One region of the Synechococcus sp. RC10B2 genome, then DNA from elsewhere that is predicted to be linked to it. Evidence: riboswitches for the same ligand, from Rfam matches in the RefSeq annotation. Region 1 holds a riboswitch; each other region holds the start of a gene.
The links. A riboswitch is a leader RNA that binds a small molecule or an ion and turns the genes downstream of it on or off. The one in region 1 is predicted to bind cobalamin.
Positions count from the first base shown of each region.

Region 1 (4,830 bases):
GCCCAGCGCTCCTGAAAGAGCTCATAGAGCAATGGCCCAAGACAGTCGATGTGAGCCGGGATCCCTTCGTAAACGGTTGTCCAGCCGGTGGGGGAAACCTCTTGCCAAGTCTGGTTTAAGGGCGTGATCCAGGGACTGAAAGCGGCCATAGGTTGCTCCTATTGGATTGGCGGAATGCGGGCAATCACCCCCTTTTTGATGGGGCGCTCTGCCCAGGGCAGGATCCCATCGGGCTTTGTCAAATACAGCTCCGCCGTTTGTAAGATTGGCTCTACATCTTTTGGATCGAGATCGCCAAAGACATAGGTCATCTTCCCCGGGGCTGCTAGGGCAATCACGCAGGCATGGCTGCAGCCGCTCATACAGGCAACTGGCTTCAGGTGCAATTGGGAATTGAGCACTTGCGATTGCAAGGCGGCCAGGAGCATTTCTCCTTTGCTAGTCCCTTCTTTTTGGCCGTTCACCCAGCGAGATCCGCAGGTGGTGCAGATCCAGAGGTAATGTTCGGCCTCAGCTTGAGCCGAAGTTGTCGATGGAGAAAAGTTAGGAGATAGAGAGTTGGTTGAGATCGCCATAAGTTGCATCCAAACTAAACCGTAAAGCAGACAATCAACTTGGAAAGTTCTCGCTAAAAGTGGTCAGCCGGAGAGTTAAAAACAGCCTGGGATATCGCTAAAATTGCCCCCGCAAGTTCACCCTCAGCGTGCGGCCAACTCCGGGATAGCCGGGGAAAACTTCATACTGCTCATCCAGCAGGTTGTCGATCCCCAACTCTAGGCTCAGGGCCTCAGCCAACGGGATCCCGCCGCGCAGAGCCACGGTGGTGTAGCCTGGCAGGGATTCCGTATTGGCATTGTTGGTAAAAAAGCTCCCAATGTGATGGACCAAAATCGAGCCGTACCAGCCCTGCTCGTGGCGGTAGCTTAGGCCTAGATTGAAGCTATCGGCTCCTACAAAGGCTAGCTCTTTGCCAACTGTGGCCGGGTTAAGGGCAGCGCGGATGATGGGATCATTGAGGGTATAGTTGGCAAAAAGCGTCCAGTTTTCCCCCAAACGCAAATCTAAAGCCGCTTCCAGGCCGGTATATTCGACCAGCCCGATATTTTCATAGGTTCCCCGGCGCGGCCCAAGGCTGACAAAGGTGATGCCATCGCGGATGCGGTTGTGGGCAAAAGTTAAGCGCAGCAGGCCAAAATCTCCCAAGGTTTGATCCAGGCCGATGTCCAAGCTCTCCCCTCGCTCTGGGCGGAGATTGGGGTTGCCATCCACTTCAAAAAAGCCGCGCAGCCGAAAGAACAATTCCGAGATCAAGGGGGTGCGAAAGCTGCCGGCGTAGCTGGCCCTCAAGGTAGTTCCCTCGGCAACTGCCCACCGGATCCCCACAGCCGGCGAGGTGGCCGAGCCGTTGGCCAAACTGCTGAAGTCCTGACGGATGCCCAGGTCGAGGTGGAACTGGGGATCCGGGCTGTAGTCCAGGCGGGCAAACAGGGCCCCCTGGTTAACCGTATCGTCGTAGTTGATATTGGCAGAACCCCTGGCAAAAGAAAAAGTCGTATTGCGGGCTGAGATAGAGCGATAATCTGCCCCCAAAACTCCCTCTAGGTTTTCGCCGGCCTGCCAAGCATATTGAAGCTGGGATCCCCAGCCATTGCGCAAGATGACGTCGCGGGATCCCTGGCTTTGCGGAGCGCTGAAGCGGTAGTTGAGATCGTCCAAAAAGACTCTTGCCTGCAGGGATCCTGTTTCCTGAGTCCACAGCCAACTGAGATCCAGCAGCAGATCGTTGGTGTTTTGCTCTGCGTCGGGAGAGGGAAACTCTACACTGCCGGGCACGCGAAAGGCTTTGTTGAGGTAGAGGGCGTTGGCTGTTAGGACTTGATCTTCGGCCAGTTGCCAGGTGAGCTTGGCCTGCAAGTTGTGGTACTCCACCGCCGAGTTTTCCCGCCTGCCTGACTTGCCCAGCCGCTCAATGGCAAAGGGAAAGTCGTTGTTACTTTGCAGACGGCGATAGCTGAGCACCCAGCCCAGATCCTGGGCTTGGCCGCGACTTTGGATCCCTTGCTCATTGAGACCGTAGCTGCCGACCGCCGCTTCCAGCACCGTCTCCGTTTCTGGCTGCGGCTCCACCGTGACGATGTTGATCACGCCGCCAACGGCGTCTGAGCCGTACAGGGTAGAGCCGCCGCCGGGGGAGACTTCAATTCGCTCGACGACATCGGTGGTGATTTGCGAGAGGTCAAACCCCCCGAAAAAACCCAGATCGTTGAGAGGGCGGCCATCCAAGAGCACCAATACCTGCGCCGTTCGCGCCCCTCGCATGAATTGAGAGCTAAGAGCTCCCAACTGAGTTCCCGCTGTGCCATCGCTGAGGATCCCGGGCAAGTAGCGCAGGGCTTCCTGCACCGTCCTTGCCCCTTGCTGGCGCATCTGCTGGCGGGTGATGACATAGACTGGGCGGGAAGACTCTCGCAGCAGGCCGGGACGGCGAAACGGGGTGGTGACGGGTTGATTCAAAATCTCGGCGCTGAGGCCGGTATCCAAGATTGCCTGCCCCCAGGCCGGGATCCCCAAACTCAAGATCCCCAGCCCAAGGCTGAGACATACAGTTACTTTCATCCGGTTGCTCCTGCTTCCGTGCGACGCGGAAGGGCTAAGCTTTGAGCCAAAGCCGCAGGCGGGCATCCTGACTGAGGGCCTCAGCCCATCACAGTTGCGGCACAGCGCCGGATTTGCACCGGACTTTCCCCATTGCTTGCCCTGGCTGATCCCCAGGACAACCTGACGGCACGGCTTTCCTCCCCATTGCTCTGGAAAAAGCCGTGCTAGGCATCATACATTCCCTGCTGGGGAGTTCCTATCCTGCCGGGGGGGATCCCTGGGCAGTGAGGTCAACGGAAGATCATCTCCGCCACCGCGTCAAAGCCGGCGTCCAACAGCCGATCCAAGACTGACTGGGCCTGGCTGCGGCTGTCGTAGAGGCCGGCCTGCAGCACCCTCCTGCCGTTGAACACGGTCTCCACCGCTTCGGGGACGAGCTGCCGCAGCCGCTGCAAATCGTCGCTGCCCTTGGGGGTCACCAGCACACGAAAGCGGGTGGCCGACTCTGCTGGGGCTACCGCCGGTTCTGGAGCCGCGGCAACGGGAACAGGGGGGGTTGTTGGGCTGCTGCCCGCTTGTCGGCGAGCCGGGGGTGGCAGGAGGGTAGTAATATCCGTGAGAGGAGCCACAGATTGCTGGCGGACGGGAGTGGCAGGAGCAGGCTCAACCGGTTGGGCAGGCGTGGTGGAGCCATCGGGGGTGAAGGGGACGGCAACAAACTCCTGGGGTTGAGCGCCTGCCGGCTGAGGGGGGGCACTGGGCAAAATGCGCCCTCCCGATCCCGCTGCAGGAGGGGGAACGGGGGCAGTCGATTGGGGCACCGTCACCACCGGCAAGGTGGGAGAGGCCGCCGCCGGCTGGGGATCCCTGCTGGGAGCCGGAGGCTCGGCCTGCGGAGTTGTGGGCAGCGTCAAGCCGCCTGCCGCAATGGGTGGCGGGGCGTTGCTGGGCAGCGCAGCCACCGTGGTCTGGCCGGCCAGATCCAGTTCCCCTTTGGTTTTGCCTGCCAGTTGGTTGCCGTTGGCGTTGAGGCGCAGACTGCGGGTGGCGTTGAGGATGTCGTACTGGCCGTTGCCCTCAAAAATGTTGTTGCCCGGATCCGAAGCCGTGCCCAAATCTGGCTGGGCGGTGGTGATAGCTGTCAGGCCAGTCTCCAGGTTGCGGGCAATGAGATTGTTGCGCAGGATGGGACGGGCGCTGCCGCCGACCACAATGCCGGTGCGGTTTTGCAGGATGCGGTTGTTGCGCACAATCGGCGCCGAGCGCTGGTCGATGGTGAGGCCAAAGCCGGTCTCTTGGAAGAGGTTGTTGACAATGGTGGGCTGGGAGGTGCCCAAGACGGAGATGCCGTTGGCCCCGTTTTTGTAGAAGCGGTTGCCTTCTATCCAGGGGTTGGAGGCGCCGGCGATGAAAATGCCGTCGTGGATGCTGCCCACAAAGCTGTTGTTGAGAATGCGTGGGGAAGCCGATTCTACCCAGAGGGCGTAGCCGCGCCGACCCTGGTTGCGCAGGGTAACCCCCCGCACCTCTGAGCCGGTCTCTGCCAGCAGGGCAACGTTTTGCCGGGCCAAGGTCGGGCTCATGTAGGTGCCGCCGCCATCGATCAGGTAGCCCTCTCCCAAGGTGGACTCGTCCCCGCGCAAGATAAGGCCGGCCTTGAGGCGGATGGGGAAGACTTCGCCGCTTTCTGCGCTGTACACCCCCGGCAGAAGCTGGATGATGCTGCCGGCTGGCGCCCGGCTGATGGCATGGGTGATGGTCTTGAAGGGGTTGTTGCGGGATCCATCCCCTTGGGTATCGCTGCCATTGGCGGCATCCACAAAAATGGCGGGGCGGTCGTCCGGCAGCGGCGGCGCTTGGGGCAGGGCCTGCTTCTCCAAAAGGCCGGTGTCCAGGGAAGTTTGCGCCCAACTGGGATCCCTTCCTGCCGCCAGCAGTAAGCTGGTGCTCAACAGCAAAGAGGTGGCCAGTCGCGTCAGCGTCGCGGAGCCGTGACGCTGCAACCGCAAGTCAGGCAGGACTGCTGTAAATTGGTGTTCGCCGGATTTCTGCAGACGGATGAACGATAAGGAAGAGATCATAGGAGTCATCCCCACACCAGGCTGGGCCAGACAAGGAAGGAGGGTCGAGGCTATCCTACCAAACCTGACAGGCAGGATCCTGCCCTCTTCCCCAACTCCAAATACGGACTGACGCAGGCTTCTTTTTGTAGATCCAACGCTACCCCTAGAG
Region 1 is NZ_JANSHO010000005.1:15,380-20,209, reverse strand. It holds gene NW855_RS00460 ((2Fe-2S) ferredoxin domain-containing protein) at 1-149, opposite strand, end outside; gene NW855_RS00455 (DUF1636 domain-containing protein) at 159-575, opposite strand; gene NW855_RS00450 (TonB-dependent receptor) at 673-2,616, opposite strand; cobalamin riboswitch at 2,656-2,797, opposite strand; gene NW855_RS00445 (DUF1565 domain-containing protein) at 2,889-4,679, opposite strand.

Region 2 (4,830 bases), on a different contig from region 1:
TTGAGTTTGCTCCAGTTGCCGGGCTTTTTGCTCCTGTAAGAAGCGCAGCCTTTGATTTTCGGACGCCGTGCGACGCAGAACGTGCTTGAGTTTCTGCTTCTGCTGCTGAAGCCGAGTCCGCCTCACCTCCAACTGCTGCAGTTGGATTTCTTGGAGTTCCAGTTCTATTTTCAGAGTGGCGACCTGCATCTGGAGTTGGCGAAGTTTTTGGTTGAGCTCTGGCTCTGGTGTGGGTTTTGCCGACTCAGGGCTTGGGGAAGAAGGTGATGACAATTCTTGTAGGGGCTGCAACTGTTGGGCCTTGGCCTGCGAAGCTTGATCCTGGTGCTGCTCGCCCTGCAGTCTTACTTGAGTGTGTTCGCTTACTTCGGTTTCAGTTTCCGTCTGCTGCTCAGCTTGATCAAGAATTTGTCGATCGCGGATCTGGGTTCGAGGATCCTCGTCAACCGACTGCAAAGGGAGAGAATCCTCCTCGGGTTGCCGAGGGTTGCCGCCATAATCGGCGGGATCAAAGGGAGACAGAGCCGCTACCAGCGAGGCCCGAAAATCAGTCCAGGAGCCCGACTGCAGACCCATCTGAACCACCCGCCAGGCCCCATAGGAGGCCCCAATTGCAGCCAGGAGCCCAGGGATCCCGGCCAAGGACAGGGAAACCTTGGGCAGGGTCGGCAGGATCTGATCCAGCAGGCCCACCACCAACGCGAAGACAAAGATCCCGCTCCCCGCGGCAGCGGCACCTGAGACCCAAGAGGAGCGGGAGAACATCATCGTTTCTGTTTTTTCGCTAGCAGAACCACCGGAGCAGGAGAACCAGAGGTCAGGTTCACAGATCGCCTGCCTGCATCTCAGTTTATCCCGCCGGCAGCCTCTGTTTCTCGCTTAGGGCACTTGCCAAGCCCGCTGGTGGTAGCTCTGCAATTCGGCCCAGGGATCCGCTGCTGCTGCGGGGGTATGGCCGTGGTTGTGGTGATGGTGAGAGTGATGGTGATGGGATCCGTGCCCATGGGAGTCATGGTCATGGTGATGAGTATGCCCCGCTCCCAGCTCTGCGCTCACCGCCAGGCGAAACTTGCAGAGGTGGCAGTTCATCAGGGTTTGGCCCTGGAGAGCTTCCTGCTCCAGTTGCTGCAGGCTGTGCAGCACCGCGTCCACAAGGCCCAATTCCGGCAGCATCAGCCAGTCGATCTCGGGGTATTGGCGTCGCCGTTCTTGCACCGCCGCCTCGATTTTTTTCACCAGCACCCCTGTAAAGAGAAAATAGGGCAGCACAACCACCCGGCGCGGCTGCCAAGAGAGGGCCCGCTCCAATCCCACGGGCAGGCGGGGATGGGTAATGCCGATAAAGCAAGTTTCCACAGCGGCAAACCCAGATCCTTCCCAAAGCAGCCGAGCCAGTTTACAGGCTTCGGCATTGGCCTCGGGATCGCTGGAGCCGCGACCCACAAACAGGAGCACGGTTTCTGCTTCTGGGATCCGCTGCGGTTGGGCGGCCATCAAAGCGGCCAATCGGTCTCGCAGCAGTTGCAGGATCTCGATGCGGATCCCCAACGGCCCACCGTAATGAATGCGCAACTGGGGATAGAGGGCCTGCAGGCGATCCAGTTCCATCGTCACATCGAACTTGTTGTGGCGCGCCCCAAAAAGCAGCAGCGGCAGGGCCACGATCTCCTGCCACCCTTGGGCCAAGCATTGTTCCACCCCCTGGGCAATACTGGGCTGGGCTAGCTCCAAAAAGCAGGAGATCACCGGCCGATGGGGGGTGAGGGATTGATAAACTTGGGCCAGCTCCAGAAAGGCTTGCTGCCCTTCAGGGTCACGGGATCCATGGCCGATGAGCAACAGGGGCAAGGCAGGAGAAGAAAACTGCCCAACCGCACGGGGAGGGGAAAAACTGAGGACATCCAACACAAAAAACTCCGTTCCTTGTGAATCGCAAGGGGTACAGGACAACGGCAGGTGGGTGTTCTGGCTGAGGGAGGGATCCCATCACAGTTGCGTCACAGTGGCGGACTTGCACCGCACTTTCCCCAGTCTGCCTGAGCCTTTTAGGTTAGCTTGCCGCTTGTCGTTCACCAAGCCCCCTGGGGGGGATGTCCTTGTCTGCCAGAAGATAGCCCTGAGGCATGAGCGGTACGGCAGACTCATGCTCAAAGGGCAGCAAAACTGTTGCCGCGCTAATCCCCCTTGCCCCTGGGAGAGGGCCTAACGCCGGCCTGCCGGTCTGTGGGCTCGAAAGTGTCGCAGGCGCAGGGCATTGGCGACCACCGAAACGGAACTCAGGGCCATGGCTGCCCCCGCCAGCATGGGGTTGAGCAGCCAACCGGTGAAGGGGTAGAGCGCCCCGGCGGCAATCGGGATCCCGAGCGTGTTGTAGATAAAGGCGAAGAAGAGGTTCTGGCGGATGTTGTTGAGGGTGGCCCGGCTGAGTTGAATGGCTGTGGCGACTCCCCGCAGATCCCCCGACATGAGGGTAATATCGCTGGCGGCCATCGCCACATCCGTACCTGTACCAATGGCGATCCCCACATCAGCTTCTGCCAGAGCCGGAGCATCGTTAATGCCATCTCCCACCATCGCCACCCGCCGTCGCGGTTGTCTTAGGCTGCGTATGTAAGCTGCCTTCTGATCCGGACGGACTTGGGCAATTACCCGCTGAATGCCTGCTTGCCGAGCAACCGCTTGGGCCGTAGTGGGGTTATCCCCGGTTAGCAGGATCACCTCTAGACCCATCTGTTGCAGCTGTTGCACTGCCTCAGGAGAGGTGGGTTTGAGCGGATCGGCAATGGCCAACAGCCCCACCAGACTCTGGGATTGCGCTACGCCGATCACCGTTTTGCCCTGGCTTTCCCAATTCTGAACCCGCTCTGACCAAGAGGGATCCCAGGGGATCCCCATCTCCTGTAGCCAGCTCAGCCGACCGATGCGAATCCACTGATCTTCCACCCAAGCTTCTGCCCCACTGCCTACCCTTGCCTGAAAGTGCCAGGCAGGAGGGATCACAATTTTTTCGGCTTCGGCTTTCTGCACCACCGCCTGGGCCAAAGGATGTTCCGAGTGCCGCTCCACTGCCGCTGCCAGGCGCAACACCGTCAGGGGAGAGGAGCCATTAGCCCAAATATCGGTGACAGTGGGACGACCTTCGGTCAGGGTGCCGGTTTTGTCCAAGACCACCGTGCGCAAGTCGTGGGCCAATTCCAGGCTGTCGGCACTTTTCACCAGGATCCCCAATTCCGCCCCTCGTCCCACGGCCACCAGGATCGAGGTGGGGGTCGCCAACCCCAGCGCGCAAGGGCAGGCGATGATCAGCACCCCAATTGTGTTCACCAAGGCCAGTGTCGGGTTATCGGCCAGCACCCACCAGAGCACAAAAGTTAGAACTGCCACCCCAATCACCGCCGGCACAAACCAGGAGGTGACCCGATCCGCCAACTGTTGAATCGGAGCTTTGGATCCCTGAGCTTCCTGCACCAAGCGCACGATCTGGGCCAGAACTGTGTCTTTGCCCACCCGCCGCGCTTCCATCACAAAGCTGCCCGTCTGATTCAGCGTTGCCCCAATCACCTCATCCCCCGCCGATTTGACAACAGGCAGGCTCTCGCCGGTCACCATCGACTCGTCGAGGGTGGAGGATCCCTCTAGGATTACCCCATCCACCGGCACCTTCTCGCCGGGGCGCACCCGGATCCGATCCCCCACCTGCACTTCCCGAATCGGAATATCCTGCTCCACCCCATGGCGAATTACCCTTGCCGTTTTCGGTTGCAGCCCGATCAGCTTGCGAATGGCCTCAGAGGTTTGCCTTTTGGCCCGTTGCTCCATCCACTTGCCCACCAGAATCAGGGTGGTGACCACCGCCGACACTTCGTAATACACATCGGGATGCAGTCCCTGCCGATGGAAAGAGTCGGGGAAAACCGTTGGGAAAATGGAATAGAAGAAAGCCGCGCTCGTCCCCAAGGCCACCAGCGTGTTCATATCCGCTGAACGCCGTTGCCAAGCGGCCCAAGCGCCTCGATAAAAATGCTTGCCCACCCAAAACTGCACCGGAGCCGTCAGCAGCAACTGCAACCCAGGATTGTGCAGCCACATGGGAAAGCCCGGGATGTCCATCCCCAGCATCATCGGCAGGGATCCGATCACCAGCACCGTGCTGATGCCCACCCCTATCGCCACCTTGAGCTTCAGTTCCCGTTCTGCGGCCCGTTGGGCGATCCGCTCTGGATCCGACAGATCGTCCAGCTGCCAATCCTCCTGGATAAGGCGCGCCCGATACCCCGCCCGCTCCACCGCCCGAATCAGCGCCTGCGGATCCACCAGCCTGGGATCCCCTTTGACGGTGGCCTGCTCGCTGGCAAAATTCACTGATCCGTGGGACACCCCCTGCACCTGAGTGAGGGCCTGTTCGATGCTGCGGGCGCAGGAGGCACAGCTCATCCCTTGCAGGGCCAACTGCCAAGTGCCCTCAGGAGAAGGCGCAGAGGCCGATAGTGCACCCGATGACCCTTTATGGGCAGACATGGCAACACCTTGTTGATGAAACGACAGCTACTCTCCACCCTGGGCAGGGCGAAGGCAGCCATCTGTACAGAAATTCAAAACAGACGCCCGACCGTTCCCGGCCCAAAATTGACTAGGCCGGGGGATATCCCACCTGGGTGAGGGCCTGCCGCAAATCGCTCACAGACCGCTCAGAAGTGATCCGCACCTGTTTGGTTTTGGGATCCCCTTCCACCTGCGCCTGGGGATCCAGTTGCCGCACCGCTTGCGCAATGGTGTCTATACAGGCCCCACAGGCCAGCTTGGGCACCGTCAAAACAACCTGCATCTTGG
Region 2 is NZ_JANSHO010000070.1:14,890-19,719, reverse strand. It holds gene NW855_RS10360 (hypothetical protein) at 1-768, opposite strand, end outside; gene NW855_RS10355 (sirohydrochlorin chelatase) at 880-1,908, opposite strand; cobalamin riboswitch at 1,938-2,074, opposite strand; gene NW855_RS10350 (heavy metal translocating P-type ATPase) at 2,203-4,518, opposite strand; gene NW855_RS10345 (heavy-metal-associated domain-containing protein) at 4,631-4,825, opposite strand.
Region 2: another riboswitch for cobalamin. It lies ahead of NW855_RS10355 (sirohydrochlorin chelatase); the one in region 1 lies ahead of NW855_RS00450 (TonB-dependent receptor).

Region 3 (4,830 bases), on a different contig from region 1:
CCGAGATGCTCTTCAAACTGTTCGAGATGTACGAGGCGGAGAGCGCACGGATTGCCGAACTGGGCTATGTGCATCCCGCGTTTGACCTCGCACTGAAGTGTTCGCATATCTTCAATCTGCTCGATGCGCGGGGCAGTATCTCGGTCACGGAGCGGGCGAGTTATATTCAGCGCATTCGCGCCCTCTCACGGGCGTGCTGTCTCAAGCACCTCGAAAAGCGCGAGGCGGAGGGCTTCCCGCTGCTGCAAAAAGAGTGGCGCGTCGGACTGAAGGGGAAGTAGGCATCCCCCGAATCGAGGTATAATAGCCTTGTGAACGGAGAGACGCTTATGCGACGCATCGGATTTGGTCTGTGCAGCGCGCTGCCGCTGTGAACAGCGACCGCCTCGTGGACGATGCCGACCTGCAGGAACGGTTGAAAGCGGATGGAGGGGTCGGAACTTCGAGGTTCCGACCCCCATTGGTATCGAAATTGGGCTATAATAGGGTAGGTGAGCGCACGATGGAGCCGTATTGTGAGTATTTATCGGCAGACGAATTGGTGTTGCGGGCGCAGCAGGGGGACGAGCGCGCGGCGGAACAGGTGCTGACGCTGTTCCGTCCGCTAGCGCAGAGCGTGGCGGGACGGTTCTTTGTGCCCAGTTATGAGCCTGAAGATATGTGCCAAATTGCGCTGATGGGGCTGTGGCGCGCGGTGCTGTGTTTTGACCCGCAGCGCAAGGCGGGCTTCGCGGCGTTCGCGCGGGTGTGCATTCGACGGCAGATTCTCTCGGAACTGAAGCGGGCGCAACGGTGGGCAGTGCCTGCAGTCAGCCTGTCGGACGAAGCGGATGGACAAGCGTGGCTGGAGCAGTTGCCTGACCCGCGCCAGAACCTCTACGAGCAGCTCAGCGAGCGCGAGACGGCGCAACGGCAGCGGGAGTTCCTCACGACGCAGCTCAGCCCGCTGGAGACGCAGGTGGTCGCCTTGTACCAGCAGCAGCTGACCTATCGCGAGATTGCCGAGCGGCTGGGCTGCTCGCCGAAAGCGGTGGACAACGCGCTGGCGCGCATCAAGCGCAAGGCGCGTCGGCGCAGCCGCGAGTGTCGCTGAACCGAGCCTATCCCCGAACCGCCCACACGACGCGCATCGCGCCTGTGTAGTCGCGCTCAATGCGGGGCTGGGCGAAGCCCCACACAGGCAGCTGCTCGGCTAATAGCGGCGCAAGGCGCGGGCTGGTCTCAAACGCGAGCAAGCCGCCTGAACGCAACGCCCAACGCGCGCCCTGTGCAATCCGACGATACGGGCGCATCGGGTCGTCCGCAGGAACCAGCAGCGCGCCTTTTGGCTCGTAGCGCGTGATTTCGGGCTGAAGCGCGTCCCACTCGTCGGGCAGCACATACGGCGGGTTGCTGAGCACCGCGTCCACCGCGCCTGTGCGTAGCCCGCGCAGCCAGTCGCCTTGCACCAACATCAGGCGCGACTGTAGCCCCAGCGCGCGGCGGTTCGCCTGCGCCAAGCGCAGCGCACGCCGACTGCGGTCAGTCCCAAGCCCACGCCAGTGCGGGGCGTGCGTCAGGCACGCCAGCGCAACGGCGCCCGTGCCTGTGCCTGCATCTACGAGGATTGGTGAGCAAGAGACCCCCCCCTTCAGGTTCCCCCTGCGGGCAGGGGGAACCGAGTCGGGTCGGTTCCCCTCGCGAAGCGGGGGGAACCTTACGGAGGGGGGTAGGCTACCTGCCCACCCCAGAAACACCTCCACCAGCAGTTCCGTTTCGGGTCGGGGGATGAGCGCGCCGCGCCCGACGATAAGCTCCAGCCCGTAGAACCACGCGCGGCGCGTGAGGTACGCCAGCGGCTCGCGCGCGGCGCGACGGCGCGCCCAACACTCCAGTCGCTGCACCTGCCGCGCCGACAAACGCGCGTCGGGGTGGGCGATTAGCCGCGCACGCTCCCAGCCCAAGCACGCTGCAATCAACGCCTGCGCCTCCCGAAGCGGCTCGGATAGCCCCGCCGCCTGCAACCGCGCCCCTACCCGTGCAATCGCCTCGCGAACGGTCATCGGCGCGGTATAATACCTCCGCTTCGGCAAACGAGTTCGCGGCGGCTGAATGTACGGGAAGTCGGTGCAAATCCGACGCTGACGCGCAGCGGTGACTGGGGACGAACGCGACGATATGCCACTGGCTTCGGCTGGGAAGGCGTCGCCAGTAGAACGATCCAGAAGCCCGAAGACCGGTTCAGCCGTGTCTCGCTCGTTTCGCCTCGCGGGTTGGGCGAAAGAGCGCGCGTAAGCACTCGCCTGCGGCTGGACGCCTCCAGCGGCGGGCGCTGCTACGCAAGCCTTCGTCCCGACCACAGAGCGCAACGCCTATGTGGAGGGATGAACCGATGCGATACACACACCAAACGCGCCGCAACAGCGGCTTCACGCTGATTGAACTGCTGGTCGTGATTGCGATCATCGCCATTCTGGCGGCGATCTTGTTCCCCGTGTTTGCTCAGGCGCGCGAAAAAGCGCGTCAGACCTCGTGTTTGAGCAACCTGCGCCAAATCGGAACCGCAGGCTTGATGTACGCCCAAGACTACGACGAGCGGCTGTTCCCCATCGCCTACGACGACTGGTCGCACTACTGGTGGGGCTATGTGGATCGCCAGAACCAGCGACTGGACACGCAGCGCAGTTTCCTGTATCCGTACATGCGCAACGCGGAGATTCAGGCGTGTCCCTCGTTCCGCGAGAGTCGCGCCTACCAGTACGGGTTGCTGGGCTATGGCTACAACTATGTGTACCTCAGCCCGATGCAGCCGCCGACCTACACGCCGATAGCGGTCGCGCTGGCGCAAATCAATAGCCCTGCCGAGACCGCATGGCTGGCAGATTCGGCGCAGTGGCGCACTTGGGGCGCAGGCGCGCCCGCCTTCGAGGGCACAGGCTTCCTCGAACCGCCCTCCTACAACAATCCGACCTTCCACGGGCGGCACAACAGCATGGGGAATGTGCTGTGGTGCGATGGACACGCGAAGGCGTTCAAGCCCGTCCTGCGCACGGAGGCGACCTACGAACCGCACCGTCGCTATAATCTGGGCAACATCGATCGCGACGGCAACCCCCAGACCGACGAGCTGATGGACTTGGAGTAGGGCAGCGTCTACTTGTGGAGTGCGGACGCCAGCGCAATCGCCTGCTCGATGGGGCTCAGCATGACCTGTCCCTTGTCGGGCAGGCGATTGGCTTCACTCAGCACGACGACCCCTGCGCGTCGAGCGTGCGCTTCGGGCAGCAGCGTCTGCAGCCGTTCCGCCTCGTCGGGCAGCAGGGCGACCTCGAAGGCGTCGCGGGTGCGCCAGAGCGCGAGAATCGCCAACGGCGCGCCATACGCCGCCAGCCCGATTGCGCCGATTTGCCCCTCCTGACGCGCCAGTTCCAACGCCTCCAGCGCACCGCTCAGTTGCATTTCGTTTGGCGTCTCGTGCAGGCTTAGGAAGTAGTAGTCGATGTGCGTGCGTCCGACGGCGCAGAGCGTCTCGATGATGTGCGACTGCAGGAGGTTCGCCGCGATGCGGGCGTCGGGGGCGTGCAGCAGCAGGTTCGTCGGCGTCGCGACAGCGATTTGGAGCCGATTCGCCCGCTCGCGCAGGAACCGCCCCCATAGGGCGGGCGCAGGCGAGATGTCGAGCGTCTCAATCGGCGAGGCGAGCAGCGCGTCCATCAAGCGTTCGGCGCGCGCCTCCGCCGAGCCGTCGCCCGTGAGATGCCCCCGCGCCCACACGGGGAACACATACCGATTCGTGCGTCCCAACAACACTTGGCTCATGGTTGGATTCGCGCCAGTGCCTGAGTGTACCCTGCGTAGGCGAGCGGTTGTGCAGGGTCGTAGTCGCCGCCGAGCGTCTGCAGCAGTTGCAGGGCGCGTTCCCGCCAGCGCGTATCGCCAGAGGCTTCGGCGTACTCGTACATCGCCAGCGCGAGCAGCGCGTTGTCGGCGGGCAGGTCAGCGTCGTCGCTGCCGACGCGCACAGGCACGACCTTGAAGTTGCCCCACTGCTTGCTCTGCGAGGCGTCGTAGAAGCCGCCTGTCGGGTCGGCGTAGTCGCGCCAGACGCGCTGCAGCAGTTGCTCGGCGAGTTGCAACGCGCGCGGGTTGGGTTGCAGGCGATGCACGCGGACGGCGGCGCGGGCGACCAGCGCGAGGTCAGGCATCCAGTCGCTGTTTGTGCGCGTCGCGCTGCGGTACAGGTCGCCGCGCAGGGTGCGCATCGCGCGCAGCGTCTCCAGCACGCGCGGGGCGGTCTGACGCGCCCAGTGCGCCTGCGGGTCGAGCGTCCCGAAGGTCTCAGCGTAGTCGGCCAGCGCGAGGATGGCATAGGCGTTCGCGTCCGCGAACAGCGTCGGGTCGGTTTGGGGCAGCCCTTTGCCCTGCGCGATGGCGATGCGCAGTTTCGGCGGGGCGAGCGCGGCAACAAAGCCCGCAGGTCGCTCGCGATAGAACTGCGTGCGCAGCCCGTCCGCCAGTTCGTGCGCAACGCTGCCAAGTTCGGGGTCAAGGCGCGCGGCGCGGCTATAGAGGCTTAGCAGGCGGGCATGCTCAATCAGACGCGCCCCGCCCGTCGGCTTGCCTTCAGGGTCAATCCCGTCGCGGAGCGCAGCGACGGTCTTGCGCTCGGCGTCCCAGTAGGGGCTGTCGCGCAGGGCGCGTAGTCGGGCAAACAGCGTCTCCTGCGCTGTGATGTCGCCGCGCTCCGCCAGCGCCAGCAGCGTCTCCAAGTGGGCAAGGTGGAACTGTGGCGGCGTATCGGTCGGCTCGGTCGGCAGCTGGGGCAGCGCGGTCAGGAACGCTTCCGTCGCG
Region 3 is NZ_JANSHO010000053.1:28,795-33,624, reverse strand. It holds gene glyQ (glycine--tRNA ligase subunit alpha) at 1-281, shown strand, start outside; gene NW855_RS06580 (sigma-70 family RNA polymerase sigma factor) at 503-1,093, shown strand; gene prmC (peptide chain release factor N(5)-glutamine methyltransferase) at 1,101-2,042, opposite strand; cobalamin riboswitch at 2,058-2,239, shown strand; gene NW855_RS06570 (prepilin-type N-terminal cleavage/methylation domain-containing protein) at 2,372-3,124, shown strand; gene NW855_RS06565 (hypothetical protein) at 3,133-3,798, opposite strand; gene NW855_RS06560 (DUF255 domain-containing protein) at 3,795-4,830, opposite strand, start outside.
Region 3: another riboswitch for cobalamin. It lies ahead of NW855_RS06570 (prepilin-type N-terminal cleavage/methylation domain-containing protein); the one in region 1 lies ahead of NW855_RS00450 (TonB-dependent receptor).

Region 4 (4,830 bases), on a different contig from region 1:
CGCTGCACCTGCTGCGGGCTGATGGTGATGCCGGTCACCACAAAGCCATAGTCGCGGGCCAAGATGCGACAACTACCGCCAATGCCGCAGCCCACATCCAACACCGTCGTCCCCGGCGGCAGCCGATCCAGCCCGCCCCAGCGCACCATCTCGTGGACAAAGTCGTGCTTGGCCTGGATGAAGTTCTTCCGCCGCGGCGGGGATCCGTAGTGGCCCAGGTGAATATGCTCGCCCCAGTAGAACTCCAGGATCCCGTCTCGCGTCCATTCGTCGTAGGCGCGGGCTACCGATTCAGGAGAGCGGTACTTGCGGGCGGTCAACAGGTAGGCTCCCAATCCTATAGCTAGGAGCAGGACTAGGCCCCAAAAAACCCAGAGTGTTGGATTCATTAGAACTACCTTGAGATGGCTAGAGATGGCAATTGATGATTGTTGCTGCGGTGGCAACAGACACAGCGGGGATCCCTTCTGGCCTCCGTTGATCCAGCGGAGCAAAGCCCCACTCTCATCTTGCCCTATTTGCCAGCCGCAAGGCGGCCTAGGAGTGTCGTAGCCGCACGGTTGCCCGCGGAGGAGACGCTGGCCTGAGCAACCTTGCCGGGGGCTAGGTGGCCTGGAGCTCCTCCCTTAGACGCTGAGTGGCTGCCACCATGTTTTTCAGGGCAGGGATCACTTCCTCCCAGCGGCGGGTTTTTAGGCCGCAGTCGGGGTTGACCCAGGTTTGCTCTAGCGGCAAGTGGGCCACTCCCAGGCGCAGTTGCCGGAGAATCTGCTCGGTGTCGGGCACCGCCGGGCTGTGAACGTCGTAAACGCCGTTGCCTACCTGGTGGCGATAGCCGGCTTGGGCAATCTGCAGCAAGGTTTTGTTGCTGCTGCGGCTGTTTTCGATGGAGAGGACGTCGGCATCCAGACGCTCGATGTGCTCGATGATGTCCCCGAACTCCGAGTAGCACATGTGGGTGTGGATCTGGGTTTCGGGCTTGGCGCCAGCGGTAGTCAGGCGGAAGGCCTCCACCGCCCAACTTAAGTATTCTGGCCAGCGCTCTTTTTTCAAGGGCAGCCCCTCTCGCAGCGCTGGCTCGTCCACCTGCACCATCGCGGCTCCGGCAGCTTCCAAGTCGGCCACCTCTGCCCGCAGGGCCAGGGCAATTTGCAGGGCCTGCTCGCGACGGGAAACGTCAACGCGGGGGAAGGACCAGTTGAGCATGGTTACCGGCCCTGTCAGCATCCCCTTGACCGGCTTTTGAGTCAGAGATTGGGCCACCTTGAACTCCCGCACCGTCATGGGGCGAGGGCGAGACACGTCGCCGTAGAGAATGGGGGGACGCACGCAGCGGCTGCCATAGCTCTGCACCCAGCCGTGCTCGGTAAAGGCAAAGCCCTGCAGTTGTTGGGCGAAGTATTCCACCATGTCGGTGCGCTCGAACTCACCATGCACCAGCACATCCAGGCCAATTTCTTCTTGGATGCGGATGCACTTGGCAATTTCGGCGTCGATGGCAGCTTCGTATTCGGCCTGGGAGATCTCGCCCTTTTTGTACTTGACCCGCCACTGCCGGACTTCGGGGGTTTGGGGAAAAGAGCCGATGGTGGTGGTCGGCAGCGGTGGCAGCTTGACCTGCCGGCCTATACGCTGCTCGTAGGGAAGGGAGCGCTGGAAGTCCTGCGCCGTCAGGTTGGCCAAGGCCTGGCGCACTGTAGAGTTGGGGGGATTGAAGTCCTGGAAGGCCTGCCACTGCTGCTCCAGCTCCTGCTGCTGGGCGGCGGTGTCTTCGCCGTTGAGGGTGCGGGCCAGCAGAACCACCTCGGCCAGCTTCTGCTCGGCAAAGCTGAGAACATTGCGCAAAGGCTCTGGCAGGTGGGTTTCCAGAGCAGCGTCGTGGGGCACAAATTGGAGCGAGCAAGAAGGCTGCACCCGCAGGTTGGGGGCTAGGGCTTGCAGCTCTTGCAGAGTGGCCAGAACGGCTTTGGGCTGGATCTGCCAGACGTTGCGCCCGTCCACTACCCCCGCCCCCAGGATCTTGTCGGCGGGGAAGCCGTGGGCTCTGACCAGTTCCAGGTTGTGGCCGCGGGTGAAGTCGAGGCTGAGGCCAGCTACCGGAAGCTCCACCGCCCAGGGGTAAGTCTCCCCCAAGTCGTCAAAGTAGGTAACCAGGTGGAGAGGGATCCCCACGCTTGCAAGCCAGCGGTAGGTCTGCTCCACCGCTTCCTGAAGACTTTTGCCTTCGCTGGTCACCAAGATGGGCTCATGGACTTGCACTTCCCGGATCCCCAGGCGCTGCAGCTCCTGCAAGAGTTCTCTGTAGAGAGGAAGCAGCTTCTCCAGATCCCCCCGCAACTCGCCAGAGCGCTGGCTTAGAGCAAGAAGGGTAACCGGACTGAGGAGGACGGGGCTGGTGCGGTTTCCTAGGATCCCTTGCGCCCGTCGCACCGTGGCCAGGAAGTCGTCGAAATGGGCCTGAGGGATCGCGTCGGCCTCAATTTCCGGCACCAAGTAGTGGTAGTTGGTGTCAAACCACTTGGTCATTTCCAAGGCCGGCAGCCCCTCCTGCCCCCGCGCCATGGCAAAGTAGCGCTCCAGGCCTGATAAGCTCTGAAACCGGGAGGGAATCAGCCCCAGCCAGGTGGCCCAGTCCAAAACGTGGTCGTAGAGGGTTTGATCTCCTACGGCAATGTGGTCGAGGTTGGCCTGTCGCTGGGTTCGCCAGGCCTGACTCTCCAGATCCTGCAGCGTCGCCAACAAGGCTTCCGCCTCCAGGGTGCCGCCCCAAAAGGCCTCCAGGGCTTTCTTCAGCTCGCGGCGCTTGCCCATGCGGGCATAGCCTAGGGTTTGAGTTTCAATGGCCATAAGGTACCTTGTCCTGAATCGAATTCGGTAATTGAGGTTGCCGCCAGTTGTCATCCAACCTAGGCAGCAAGAGATGGCCGCCGACATGCCTATCGGTGGCATCCCGGCAGAAGGTTTTCCCTAGGCCAGGAAACCTGCCGGAGCTGTCAAGGCGTTCCTTCACCCTGGCGGCTTGCCCACTCTGCACAGGGGGATGCCCAGAGGACTCTTTTGTGCAACCAAAGCGAGCAACCGTCCTCCTAGCTGCCCCTGAGCTAACTGCTCAGCTCTCTTGTCCGCGCTTTTGACTGAGTGCCTACGATCCGAGAGCGTCGAAAATCCGTAAGCAGGCCGATGAAAAAACTTCGAGACGGGAACGGGCTAACGTCAAAATGGGGAGCATATCTGTACCTCGCAGATATGGTGAACTGTGGAAAAACCGCCGGCGGGCATTCTGACTTGCTCAGTTTTGGAGGGGCTGGCTTGCGTCTCAAGGCCTCTTGCAACAACGAACTAGGGATCCCAAGTCCAAAACCGGCTCACAGCTGCGGGACAGCGGCAGATTCTCACTGCACTTTCCCCGTTGCCTCTGACGGCTGATCCCCGTCAGAACCGACAGTAGACTTTATCCTATCACTGGTTTTAGCGGGACTGGGCGGATTTGAACCGCCGACCTAGCGCTTAGGAGGCGCTTGCTCTATCCAGGCTGAGCTACAGCCCCAGGTCAGGTACCTCACTGATACTAGCAGAGAGGCTAGGGGGTATCGCCGCAAGGCTGCCGAGCAATAGCGTTCTTATGGAATTGCTGGAACAAAGGCTTTGCTTTCTGACACAAAACCCAACGCGGCGGCTCACCCCAGTAGTACTCTTTTTTCCAAATGGGCAAGCGCTCCTTGATTGCATCAATGATGTAACGTGCTCCAGCAAAAGCGGCGCCGCGATGTTCAGCTGTAGCACCAACCCAAACCGCAATATCACCAATTGCAAGATGACCCTGGCGGTGACAGGCAACAGCACCGCAGAGGCCAAACTTGGCGTGGGCTTCTCGGAGGATCTTCTCGCCCTCCTTCTGGGCAAGGATCTCGTAGACTTCGTACTCCAAGCTGAGAACAGGTTTGCCCTGGCTGTGGTTGCGTACCCAGCCCTCGAAGGTTACTAAGGCACCCGCTGTGTTATTGACGAGCAAACGACTGAGTTCAGCTGGCTGGATGGTGCTATCCACAATTAGAAAACGCAGCATTTAGCCCCCACAAACTGGTGGAATGAAAACTGCCAAGGCACCTTCATCTATCGGCCTAGTCAAGTCACAGAACTCATGATTGACAGCAACCTTAACGTCCTCCGCTGCTAGCGAAAATCCATACTTTGCTTGCAGCTGCTGATAGAGCTCTAGGTAGTTTGCTGCACTGGTTTGCAGCACTTCGCTGCTCCGCTGAGCCTGTTCCCGCAGCACTGCTACATATTGAATTGTTACGGTCTTACTTAGGACAGATTGAGTTACCATGGCTGCAACTACCCCAAACTGATTGGAAAGTGGCATACTCCTCGGCGGTATTGACGTTCATGAGCTCGACCTCATGGTTGGGGGTAACTAGGGTGCAGGGCTGCCTGCTGAGGATTTCCACAGGGCAGTACACCCCTTCCGCGTAAGCCCTTTCTAGTACCGCTGCAGCTTGAGGAGTATAGATGGCGCAAAGAGCTTCCGGGAAGCCGCGCTCGGGGTTAACATAGCAAGTCGCGATTGTTTCGGCTTGGTAGTGATCCAGCAGCTTTTGGATTGTTTCTGACCGAAGGTTCAGTAGATCACAGGCAACAACCAACCAGTTAGCTTCAGGATGAGTATTCAAGGCAGTCAATAGGCCACTGATCGGGCCAACGCTTTCTACTAGATCTGGTAGTGTGGGCAAGAGCTCTAGAGCTGTGCCCGACCACTGACCGGCACGCGCTGACAAGTAAACCTGCTGGCAGTAGGGCTGCAGCAGTTCATAGAGATAGGCGGCGTGG
Region 4 is NZ_JANSHO010000079.1:16,197-21,026, forward strand. It holds gene NW855_RS12580 (methyltransferase domain-containing protein) at 1-389, opposite strand, end outside; gene metE (5-methyltetrahydropteroyltriglutamate--homocysteine S-methyltransferase) at 604-2,847, opposite strand; cobalamin riboswitch at 3,253-3,458, opposite strand; tRNA gene NW855_RS12590 (tRNA-Arg) at 3,473-3,547, opposite strand; gene NW855_RS12595 (molybdopterin synthase catalytic subunit) at 3,581-4,066, opposite strand; gene NW855_RS12600 (MoaD/ThiS family protein) at 4,067-4,366, opposite strand; gene moaC (cyclic pyranopterin monophosphate synthase MoaC) at 4,305-4,830, opposite strand, start outside.
Region 4: another riboswitch for cobalamin. It lies ahead of metE (5-methyltetrahydropteroyltriglutamate--homocysteine S-methyltransferase); the one in region 1 lies ahead of NW855_RS00450 (TonB-dependent receptor).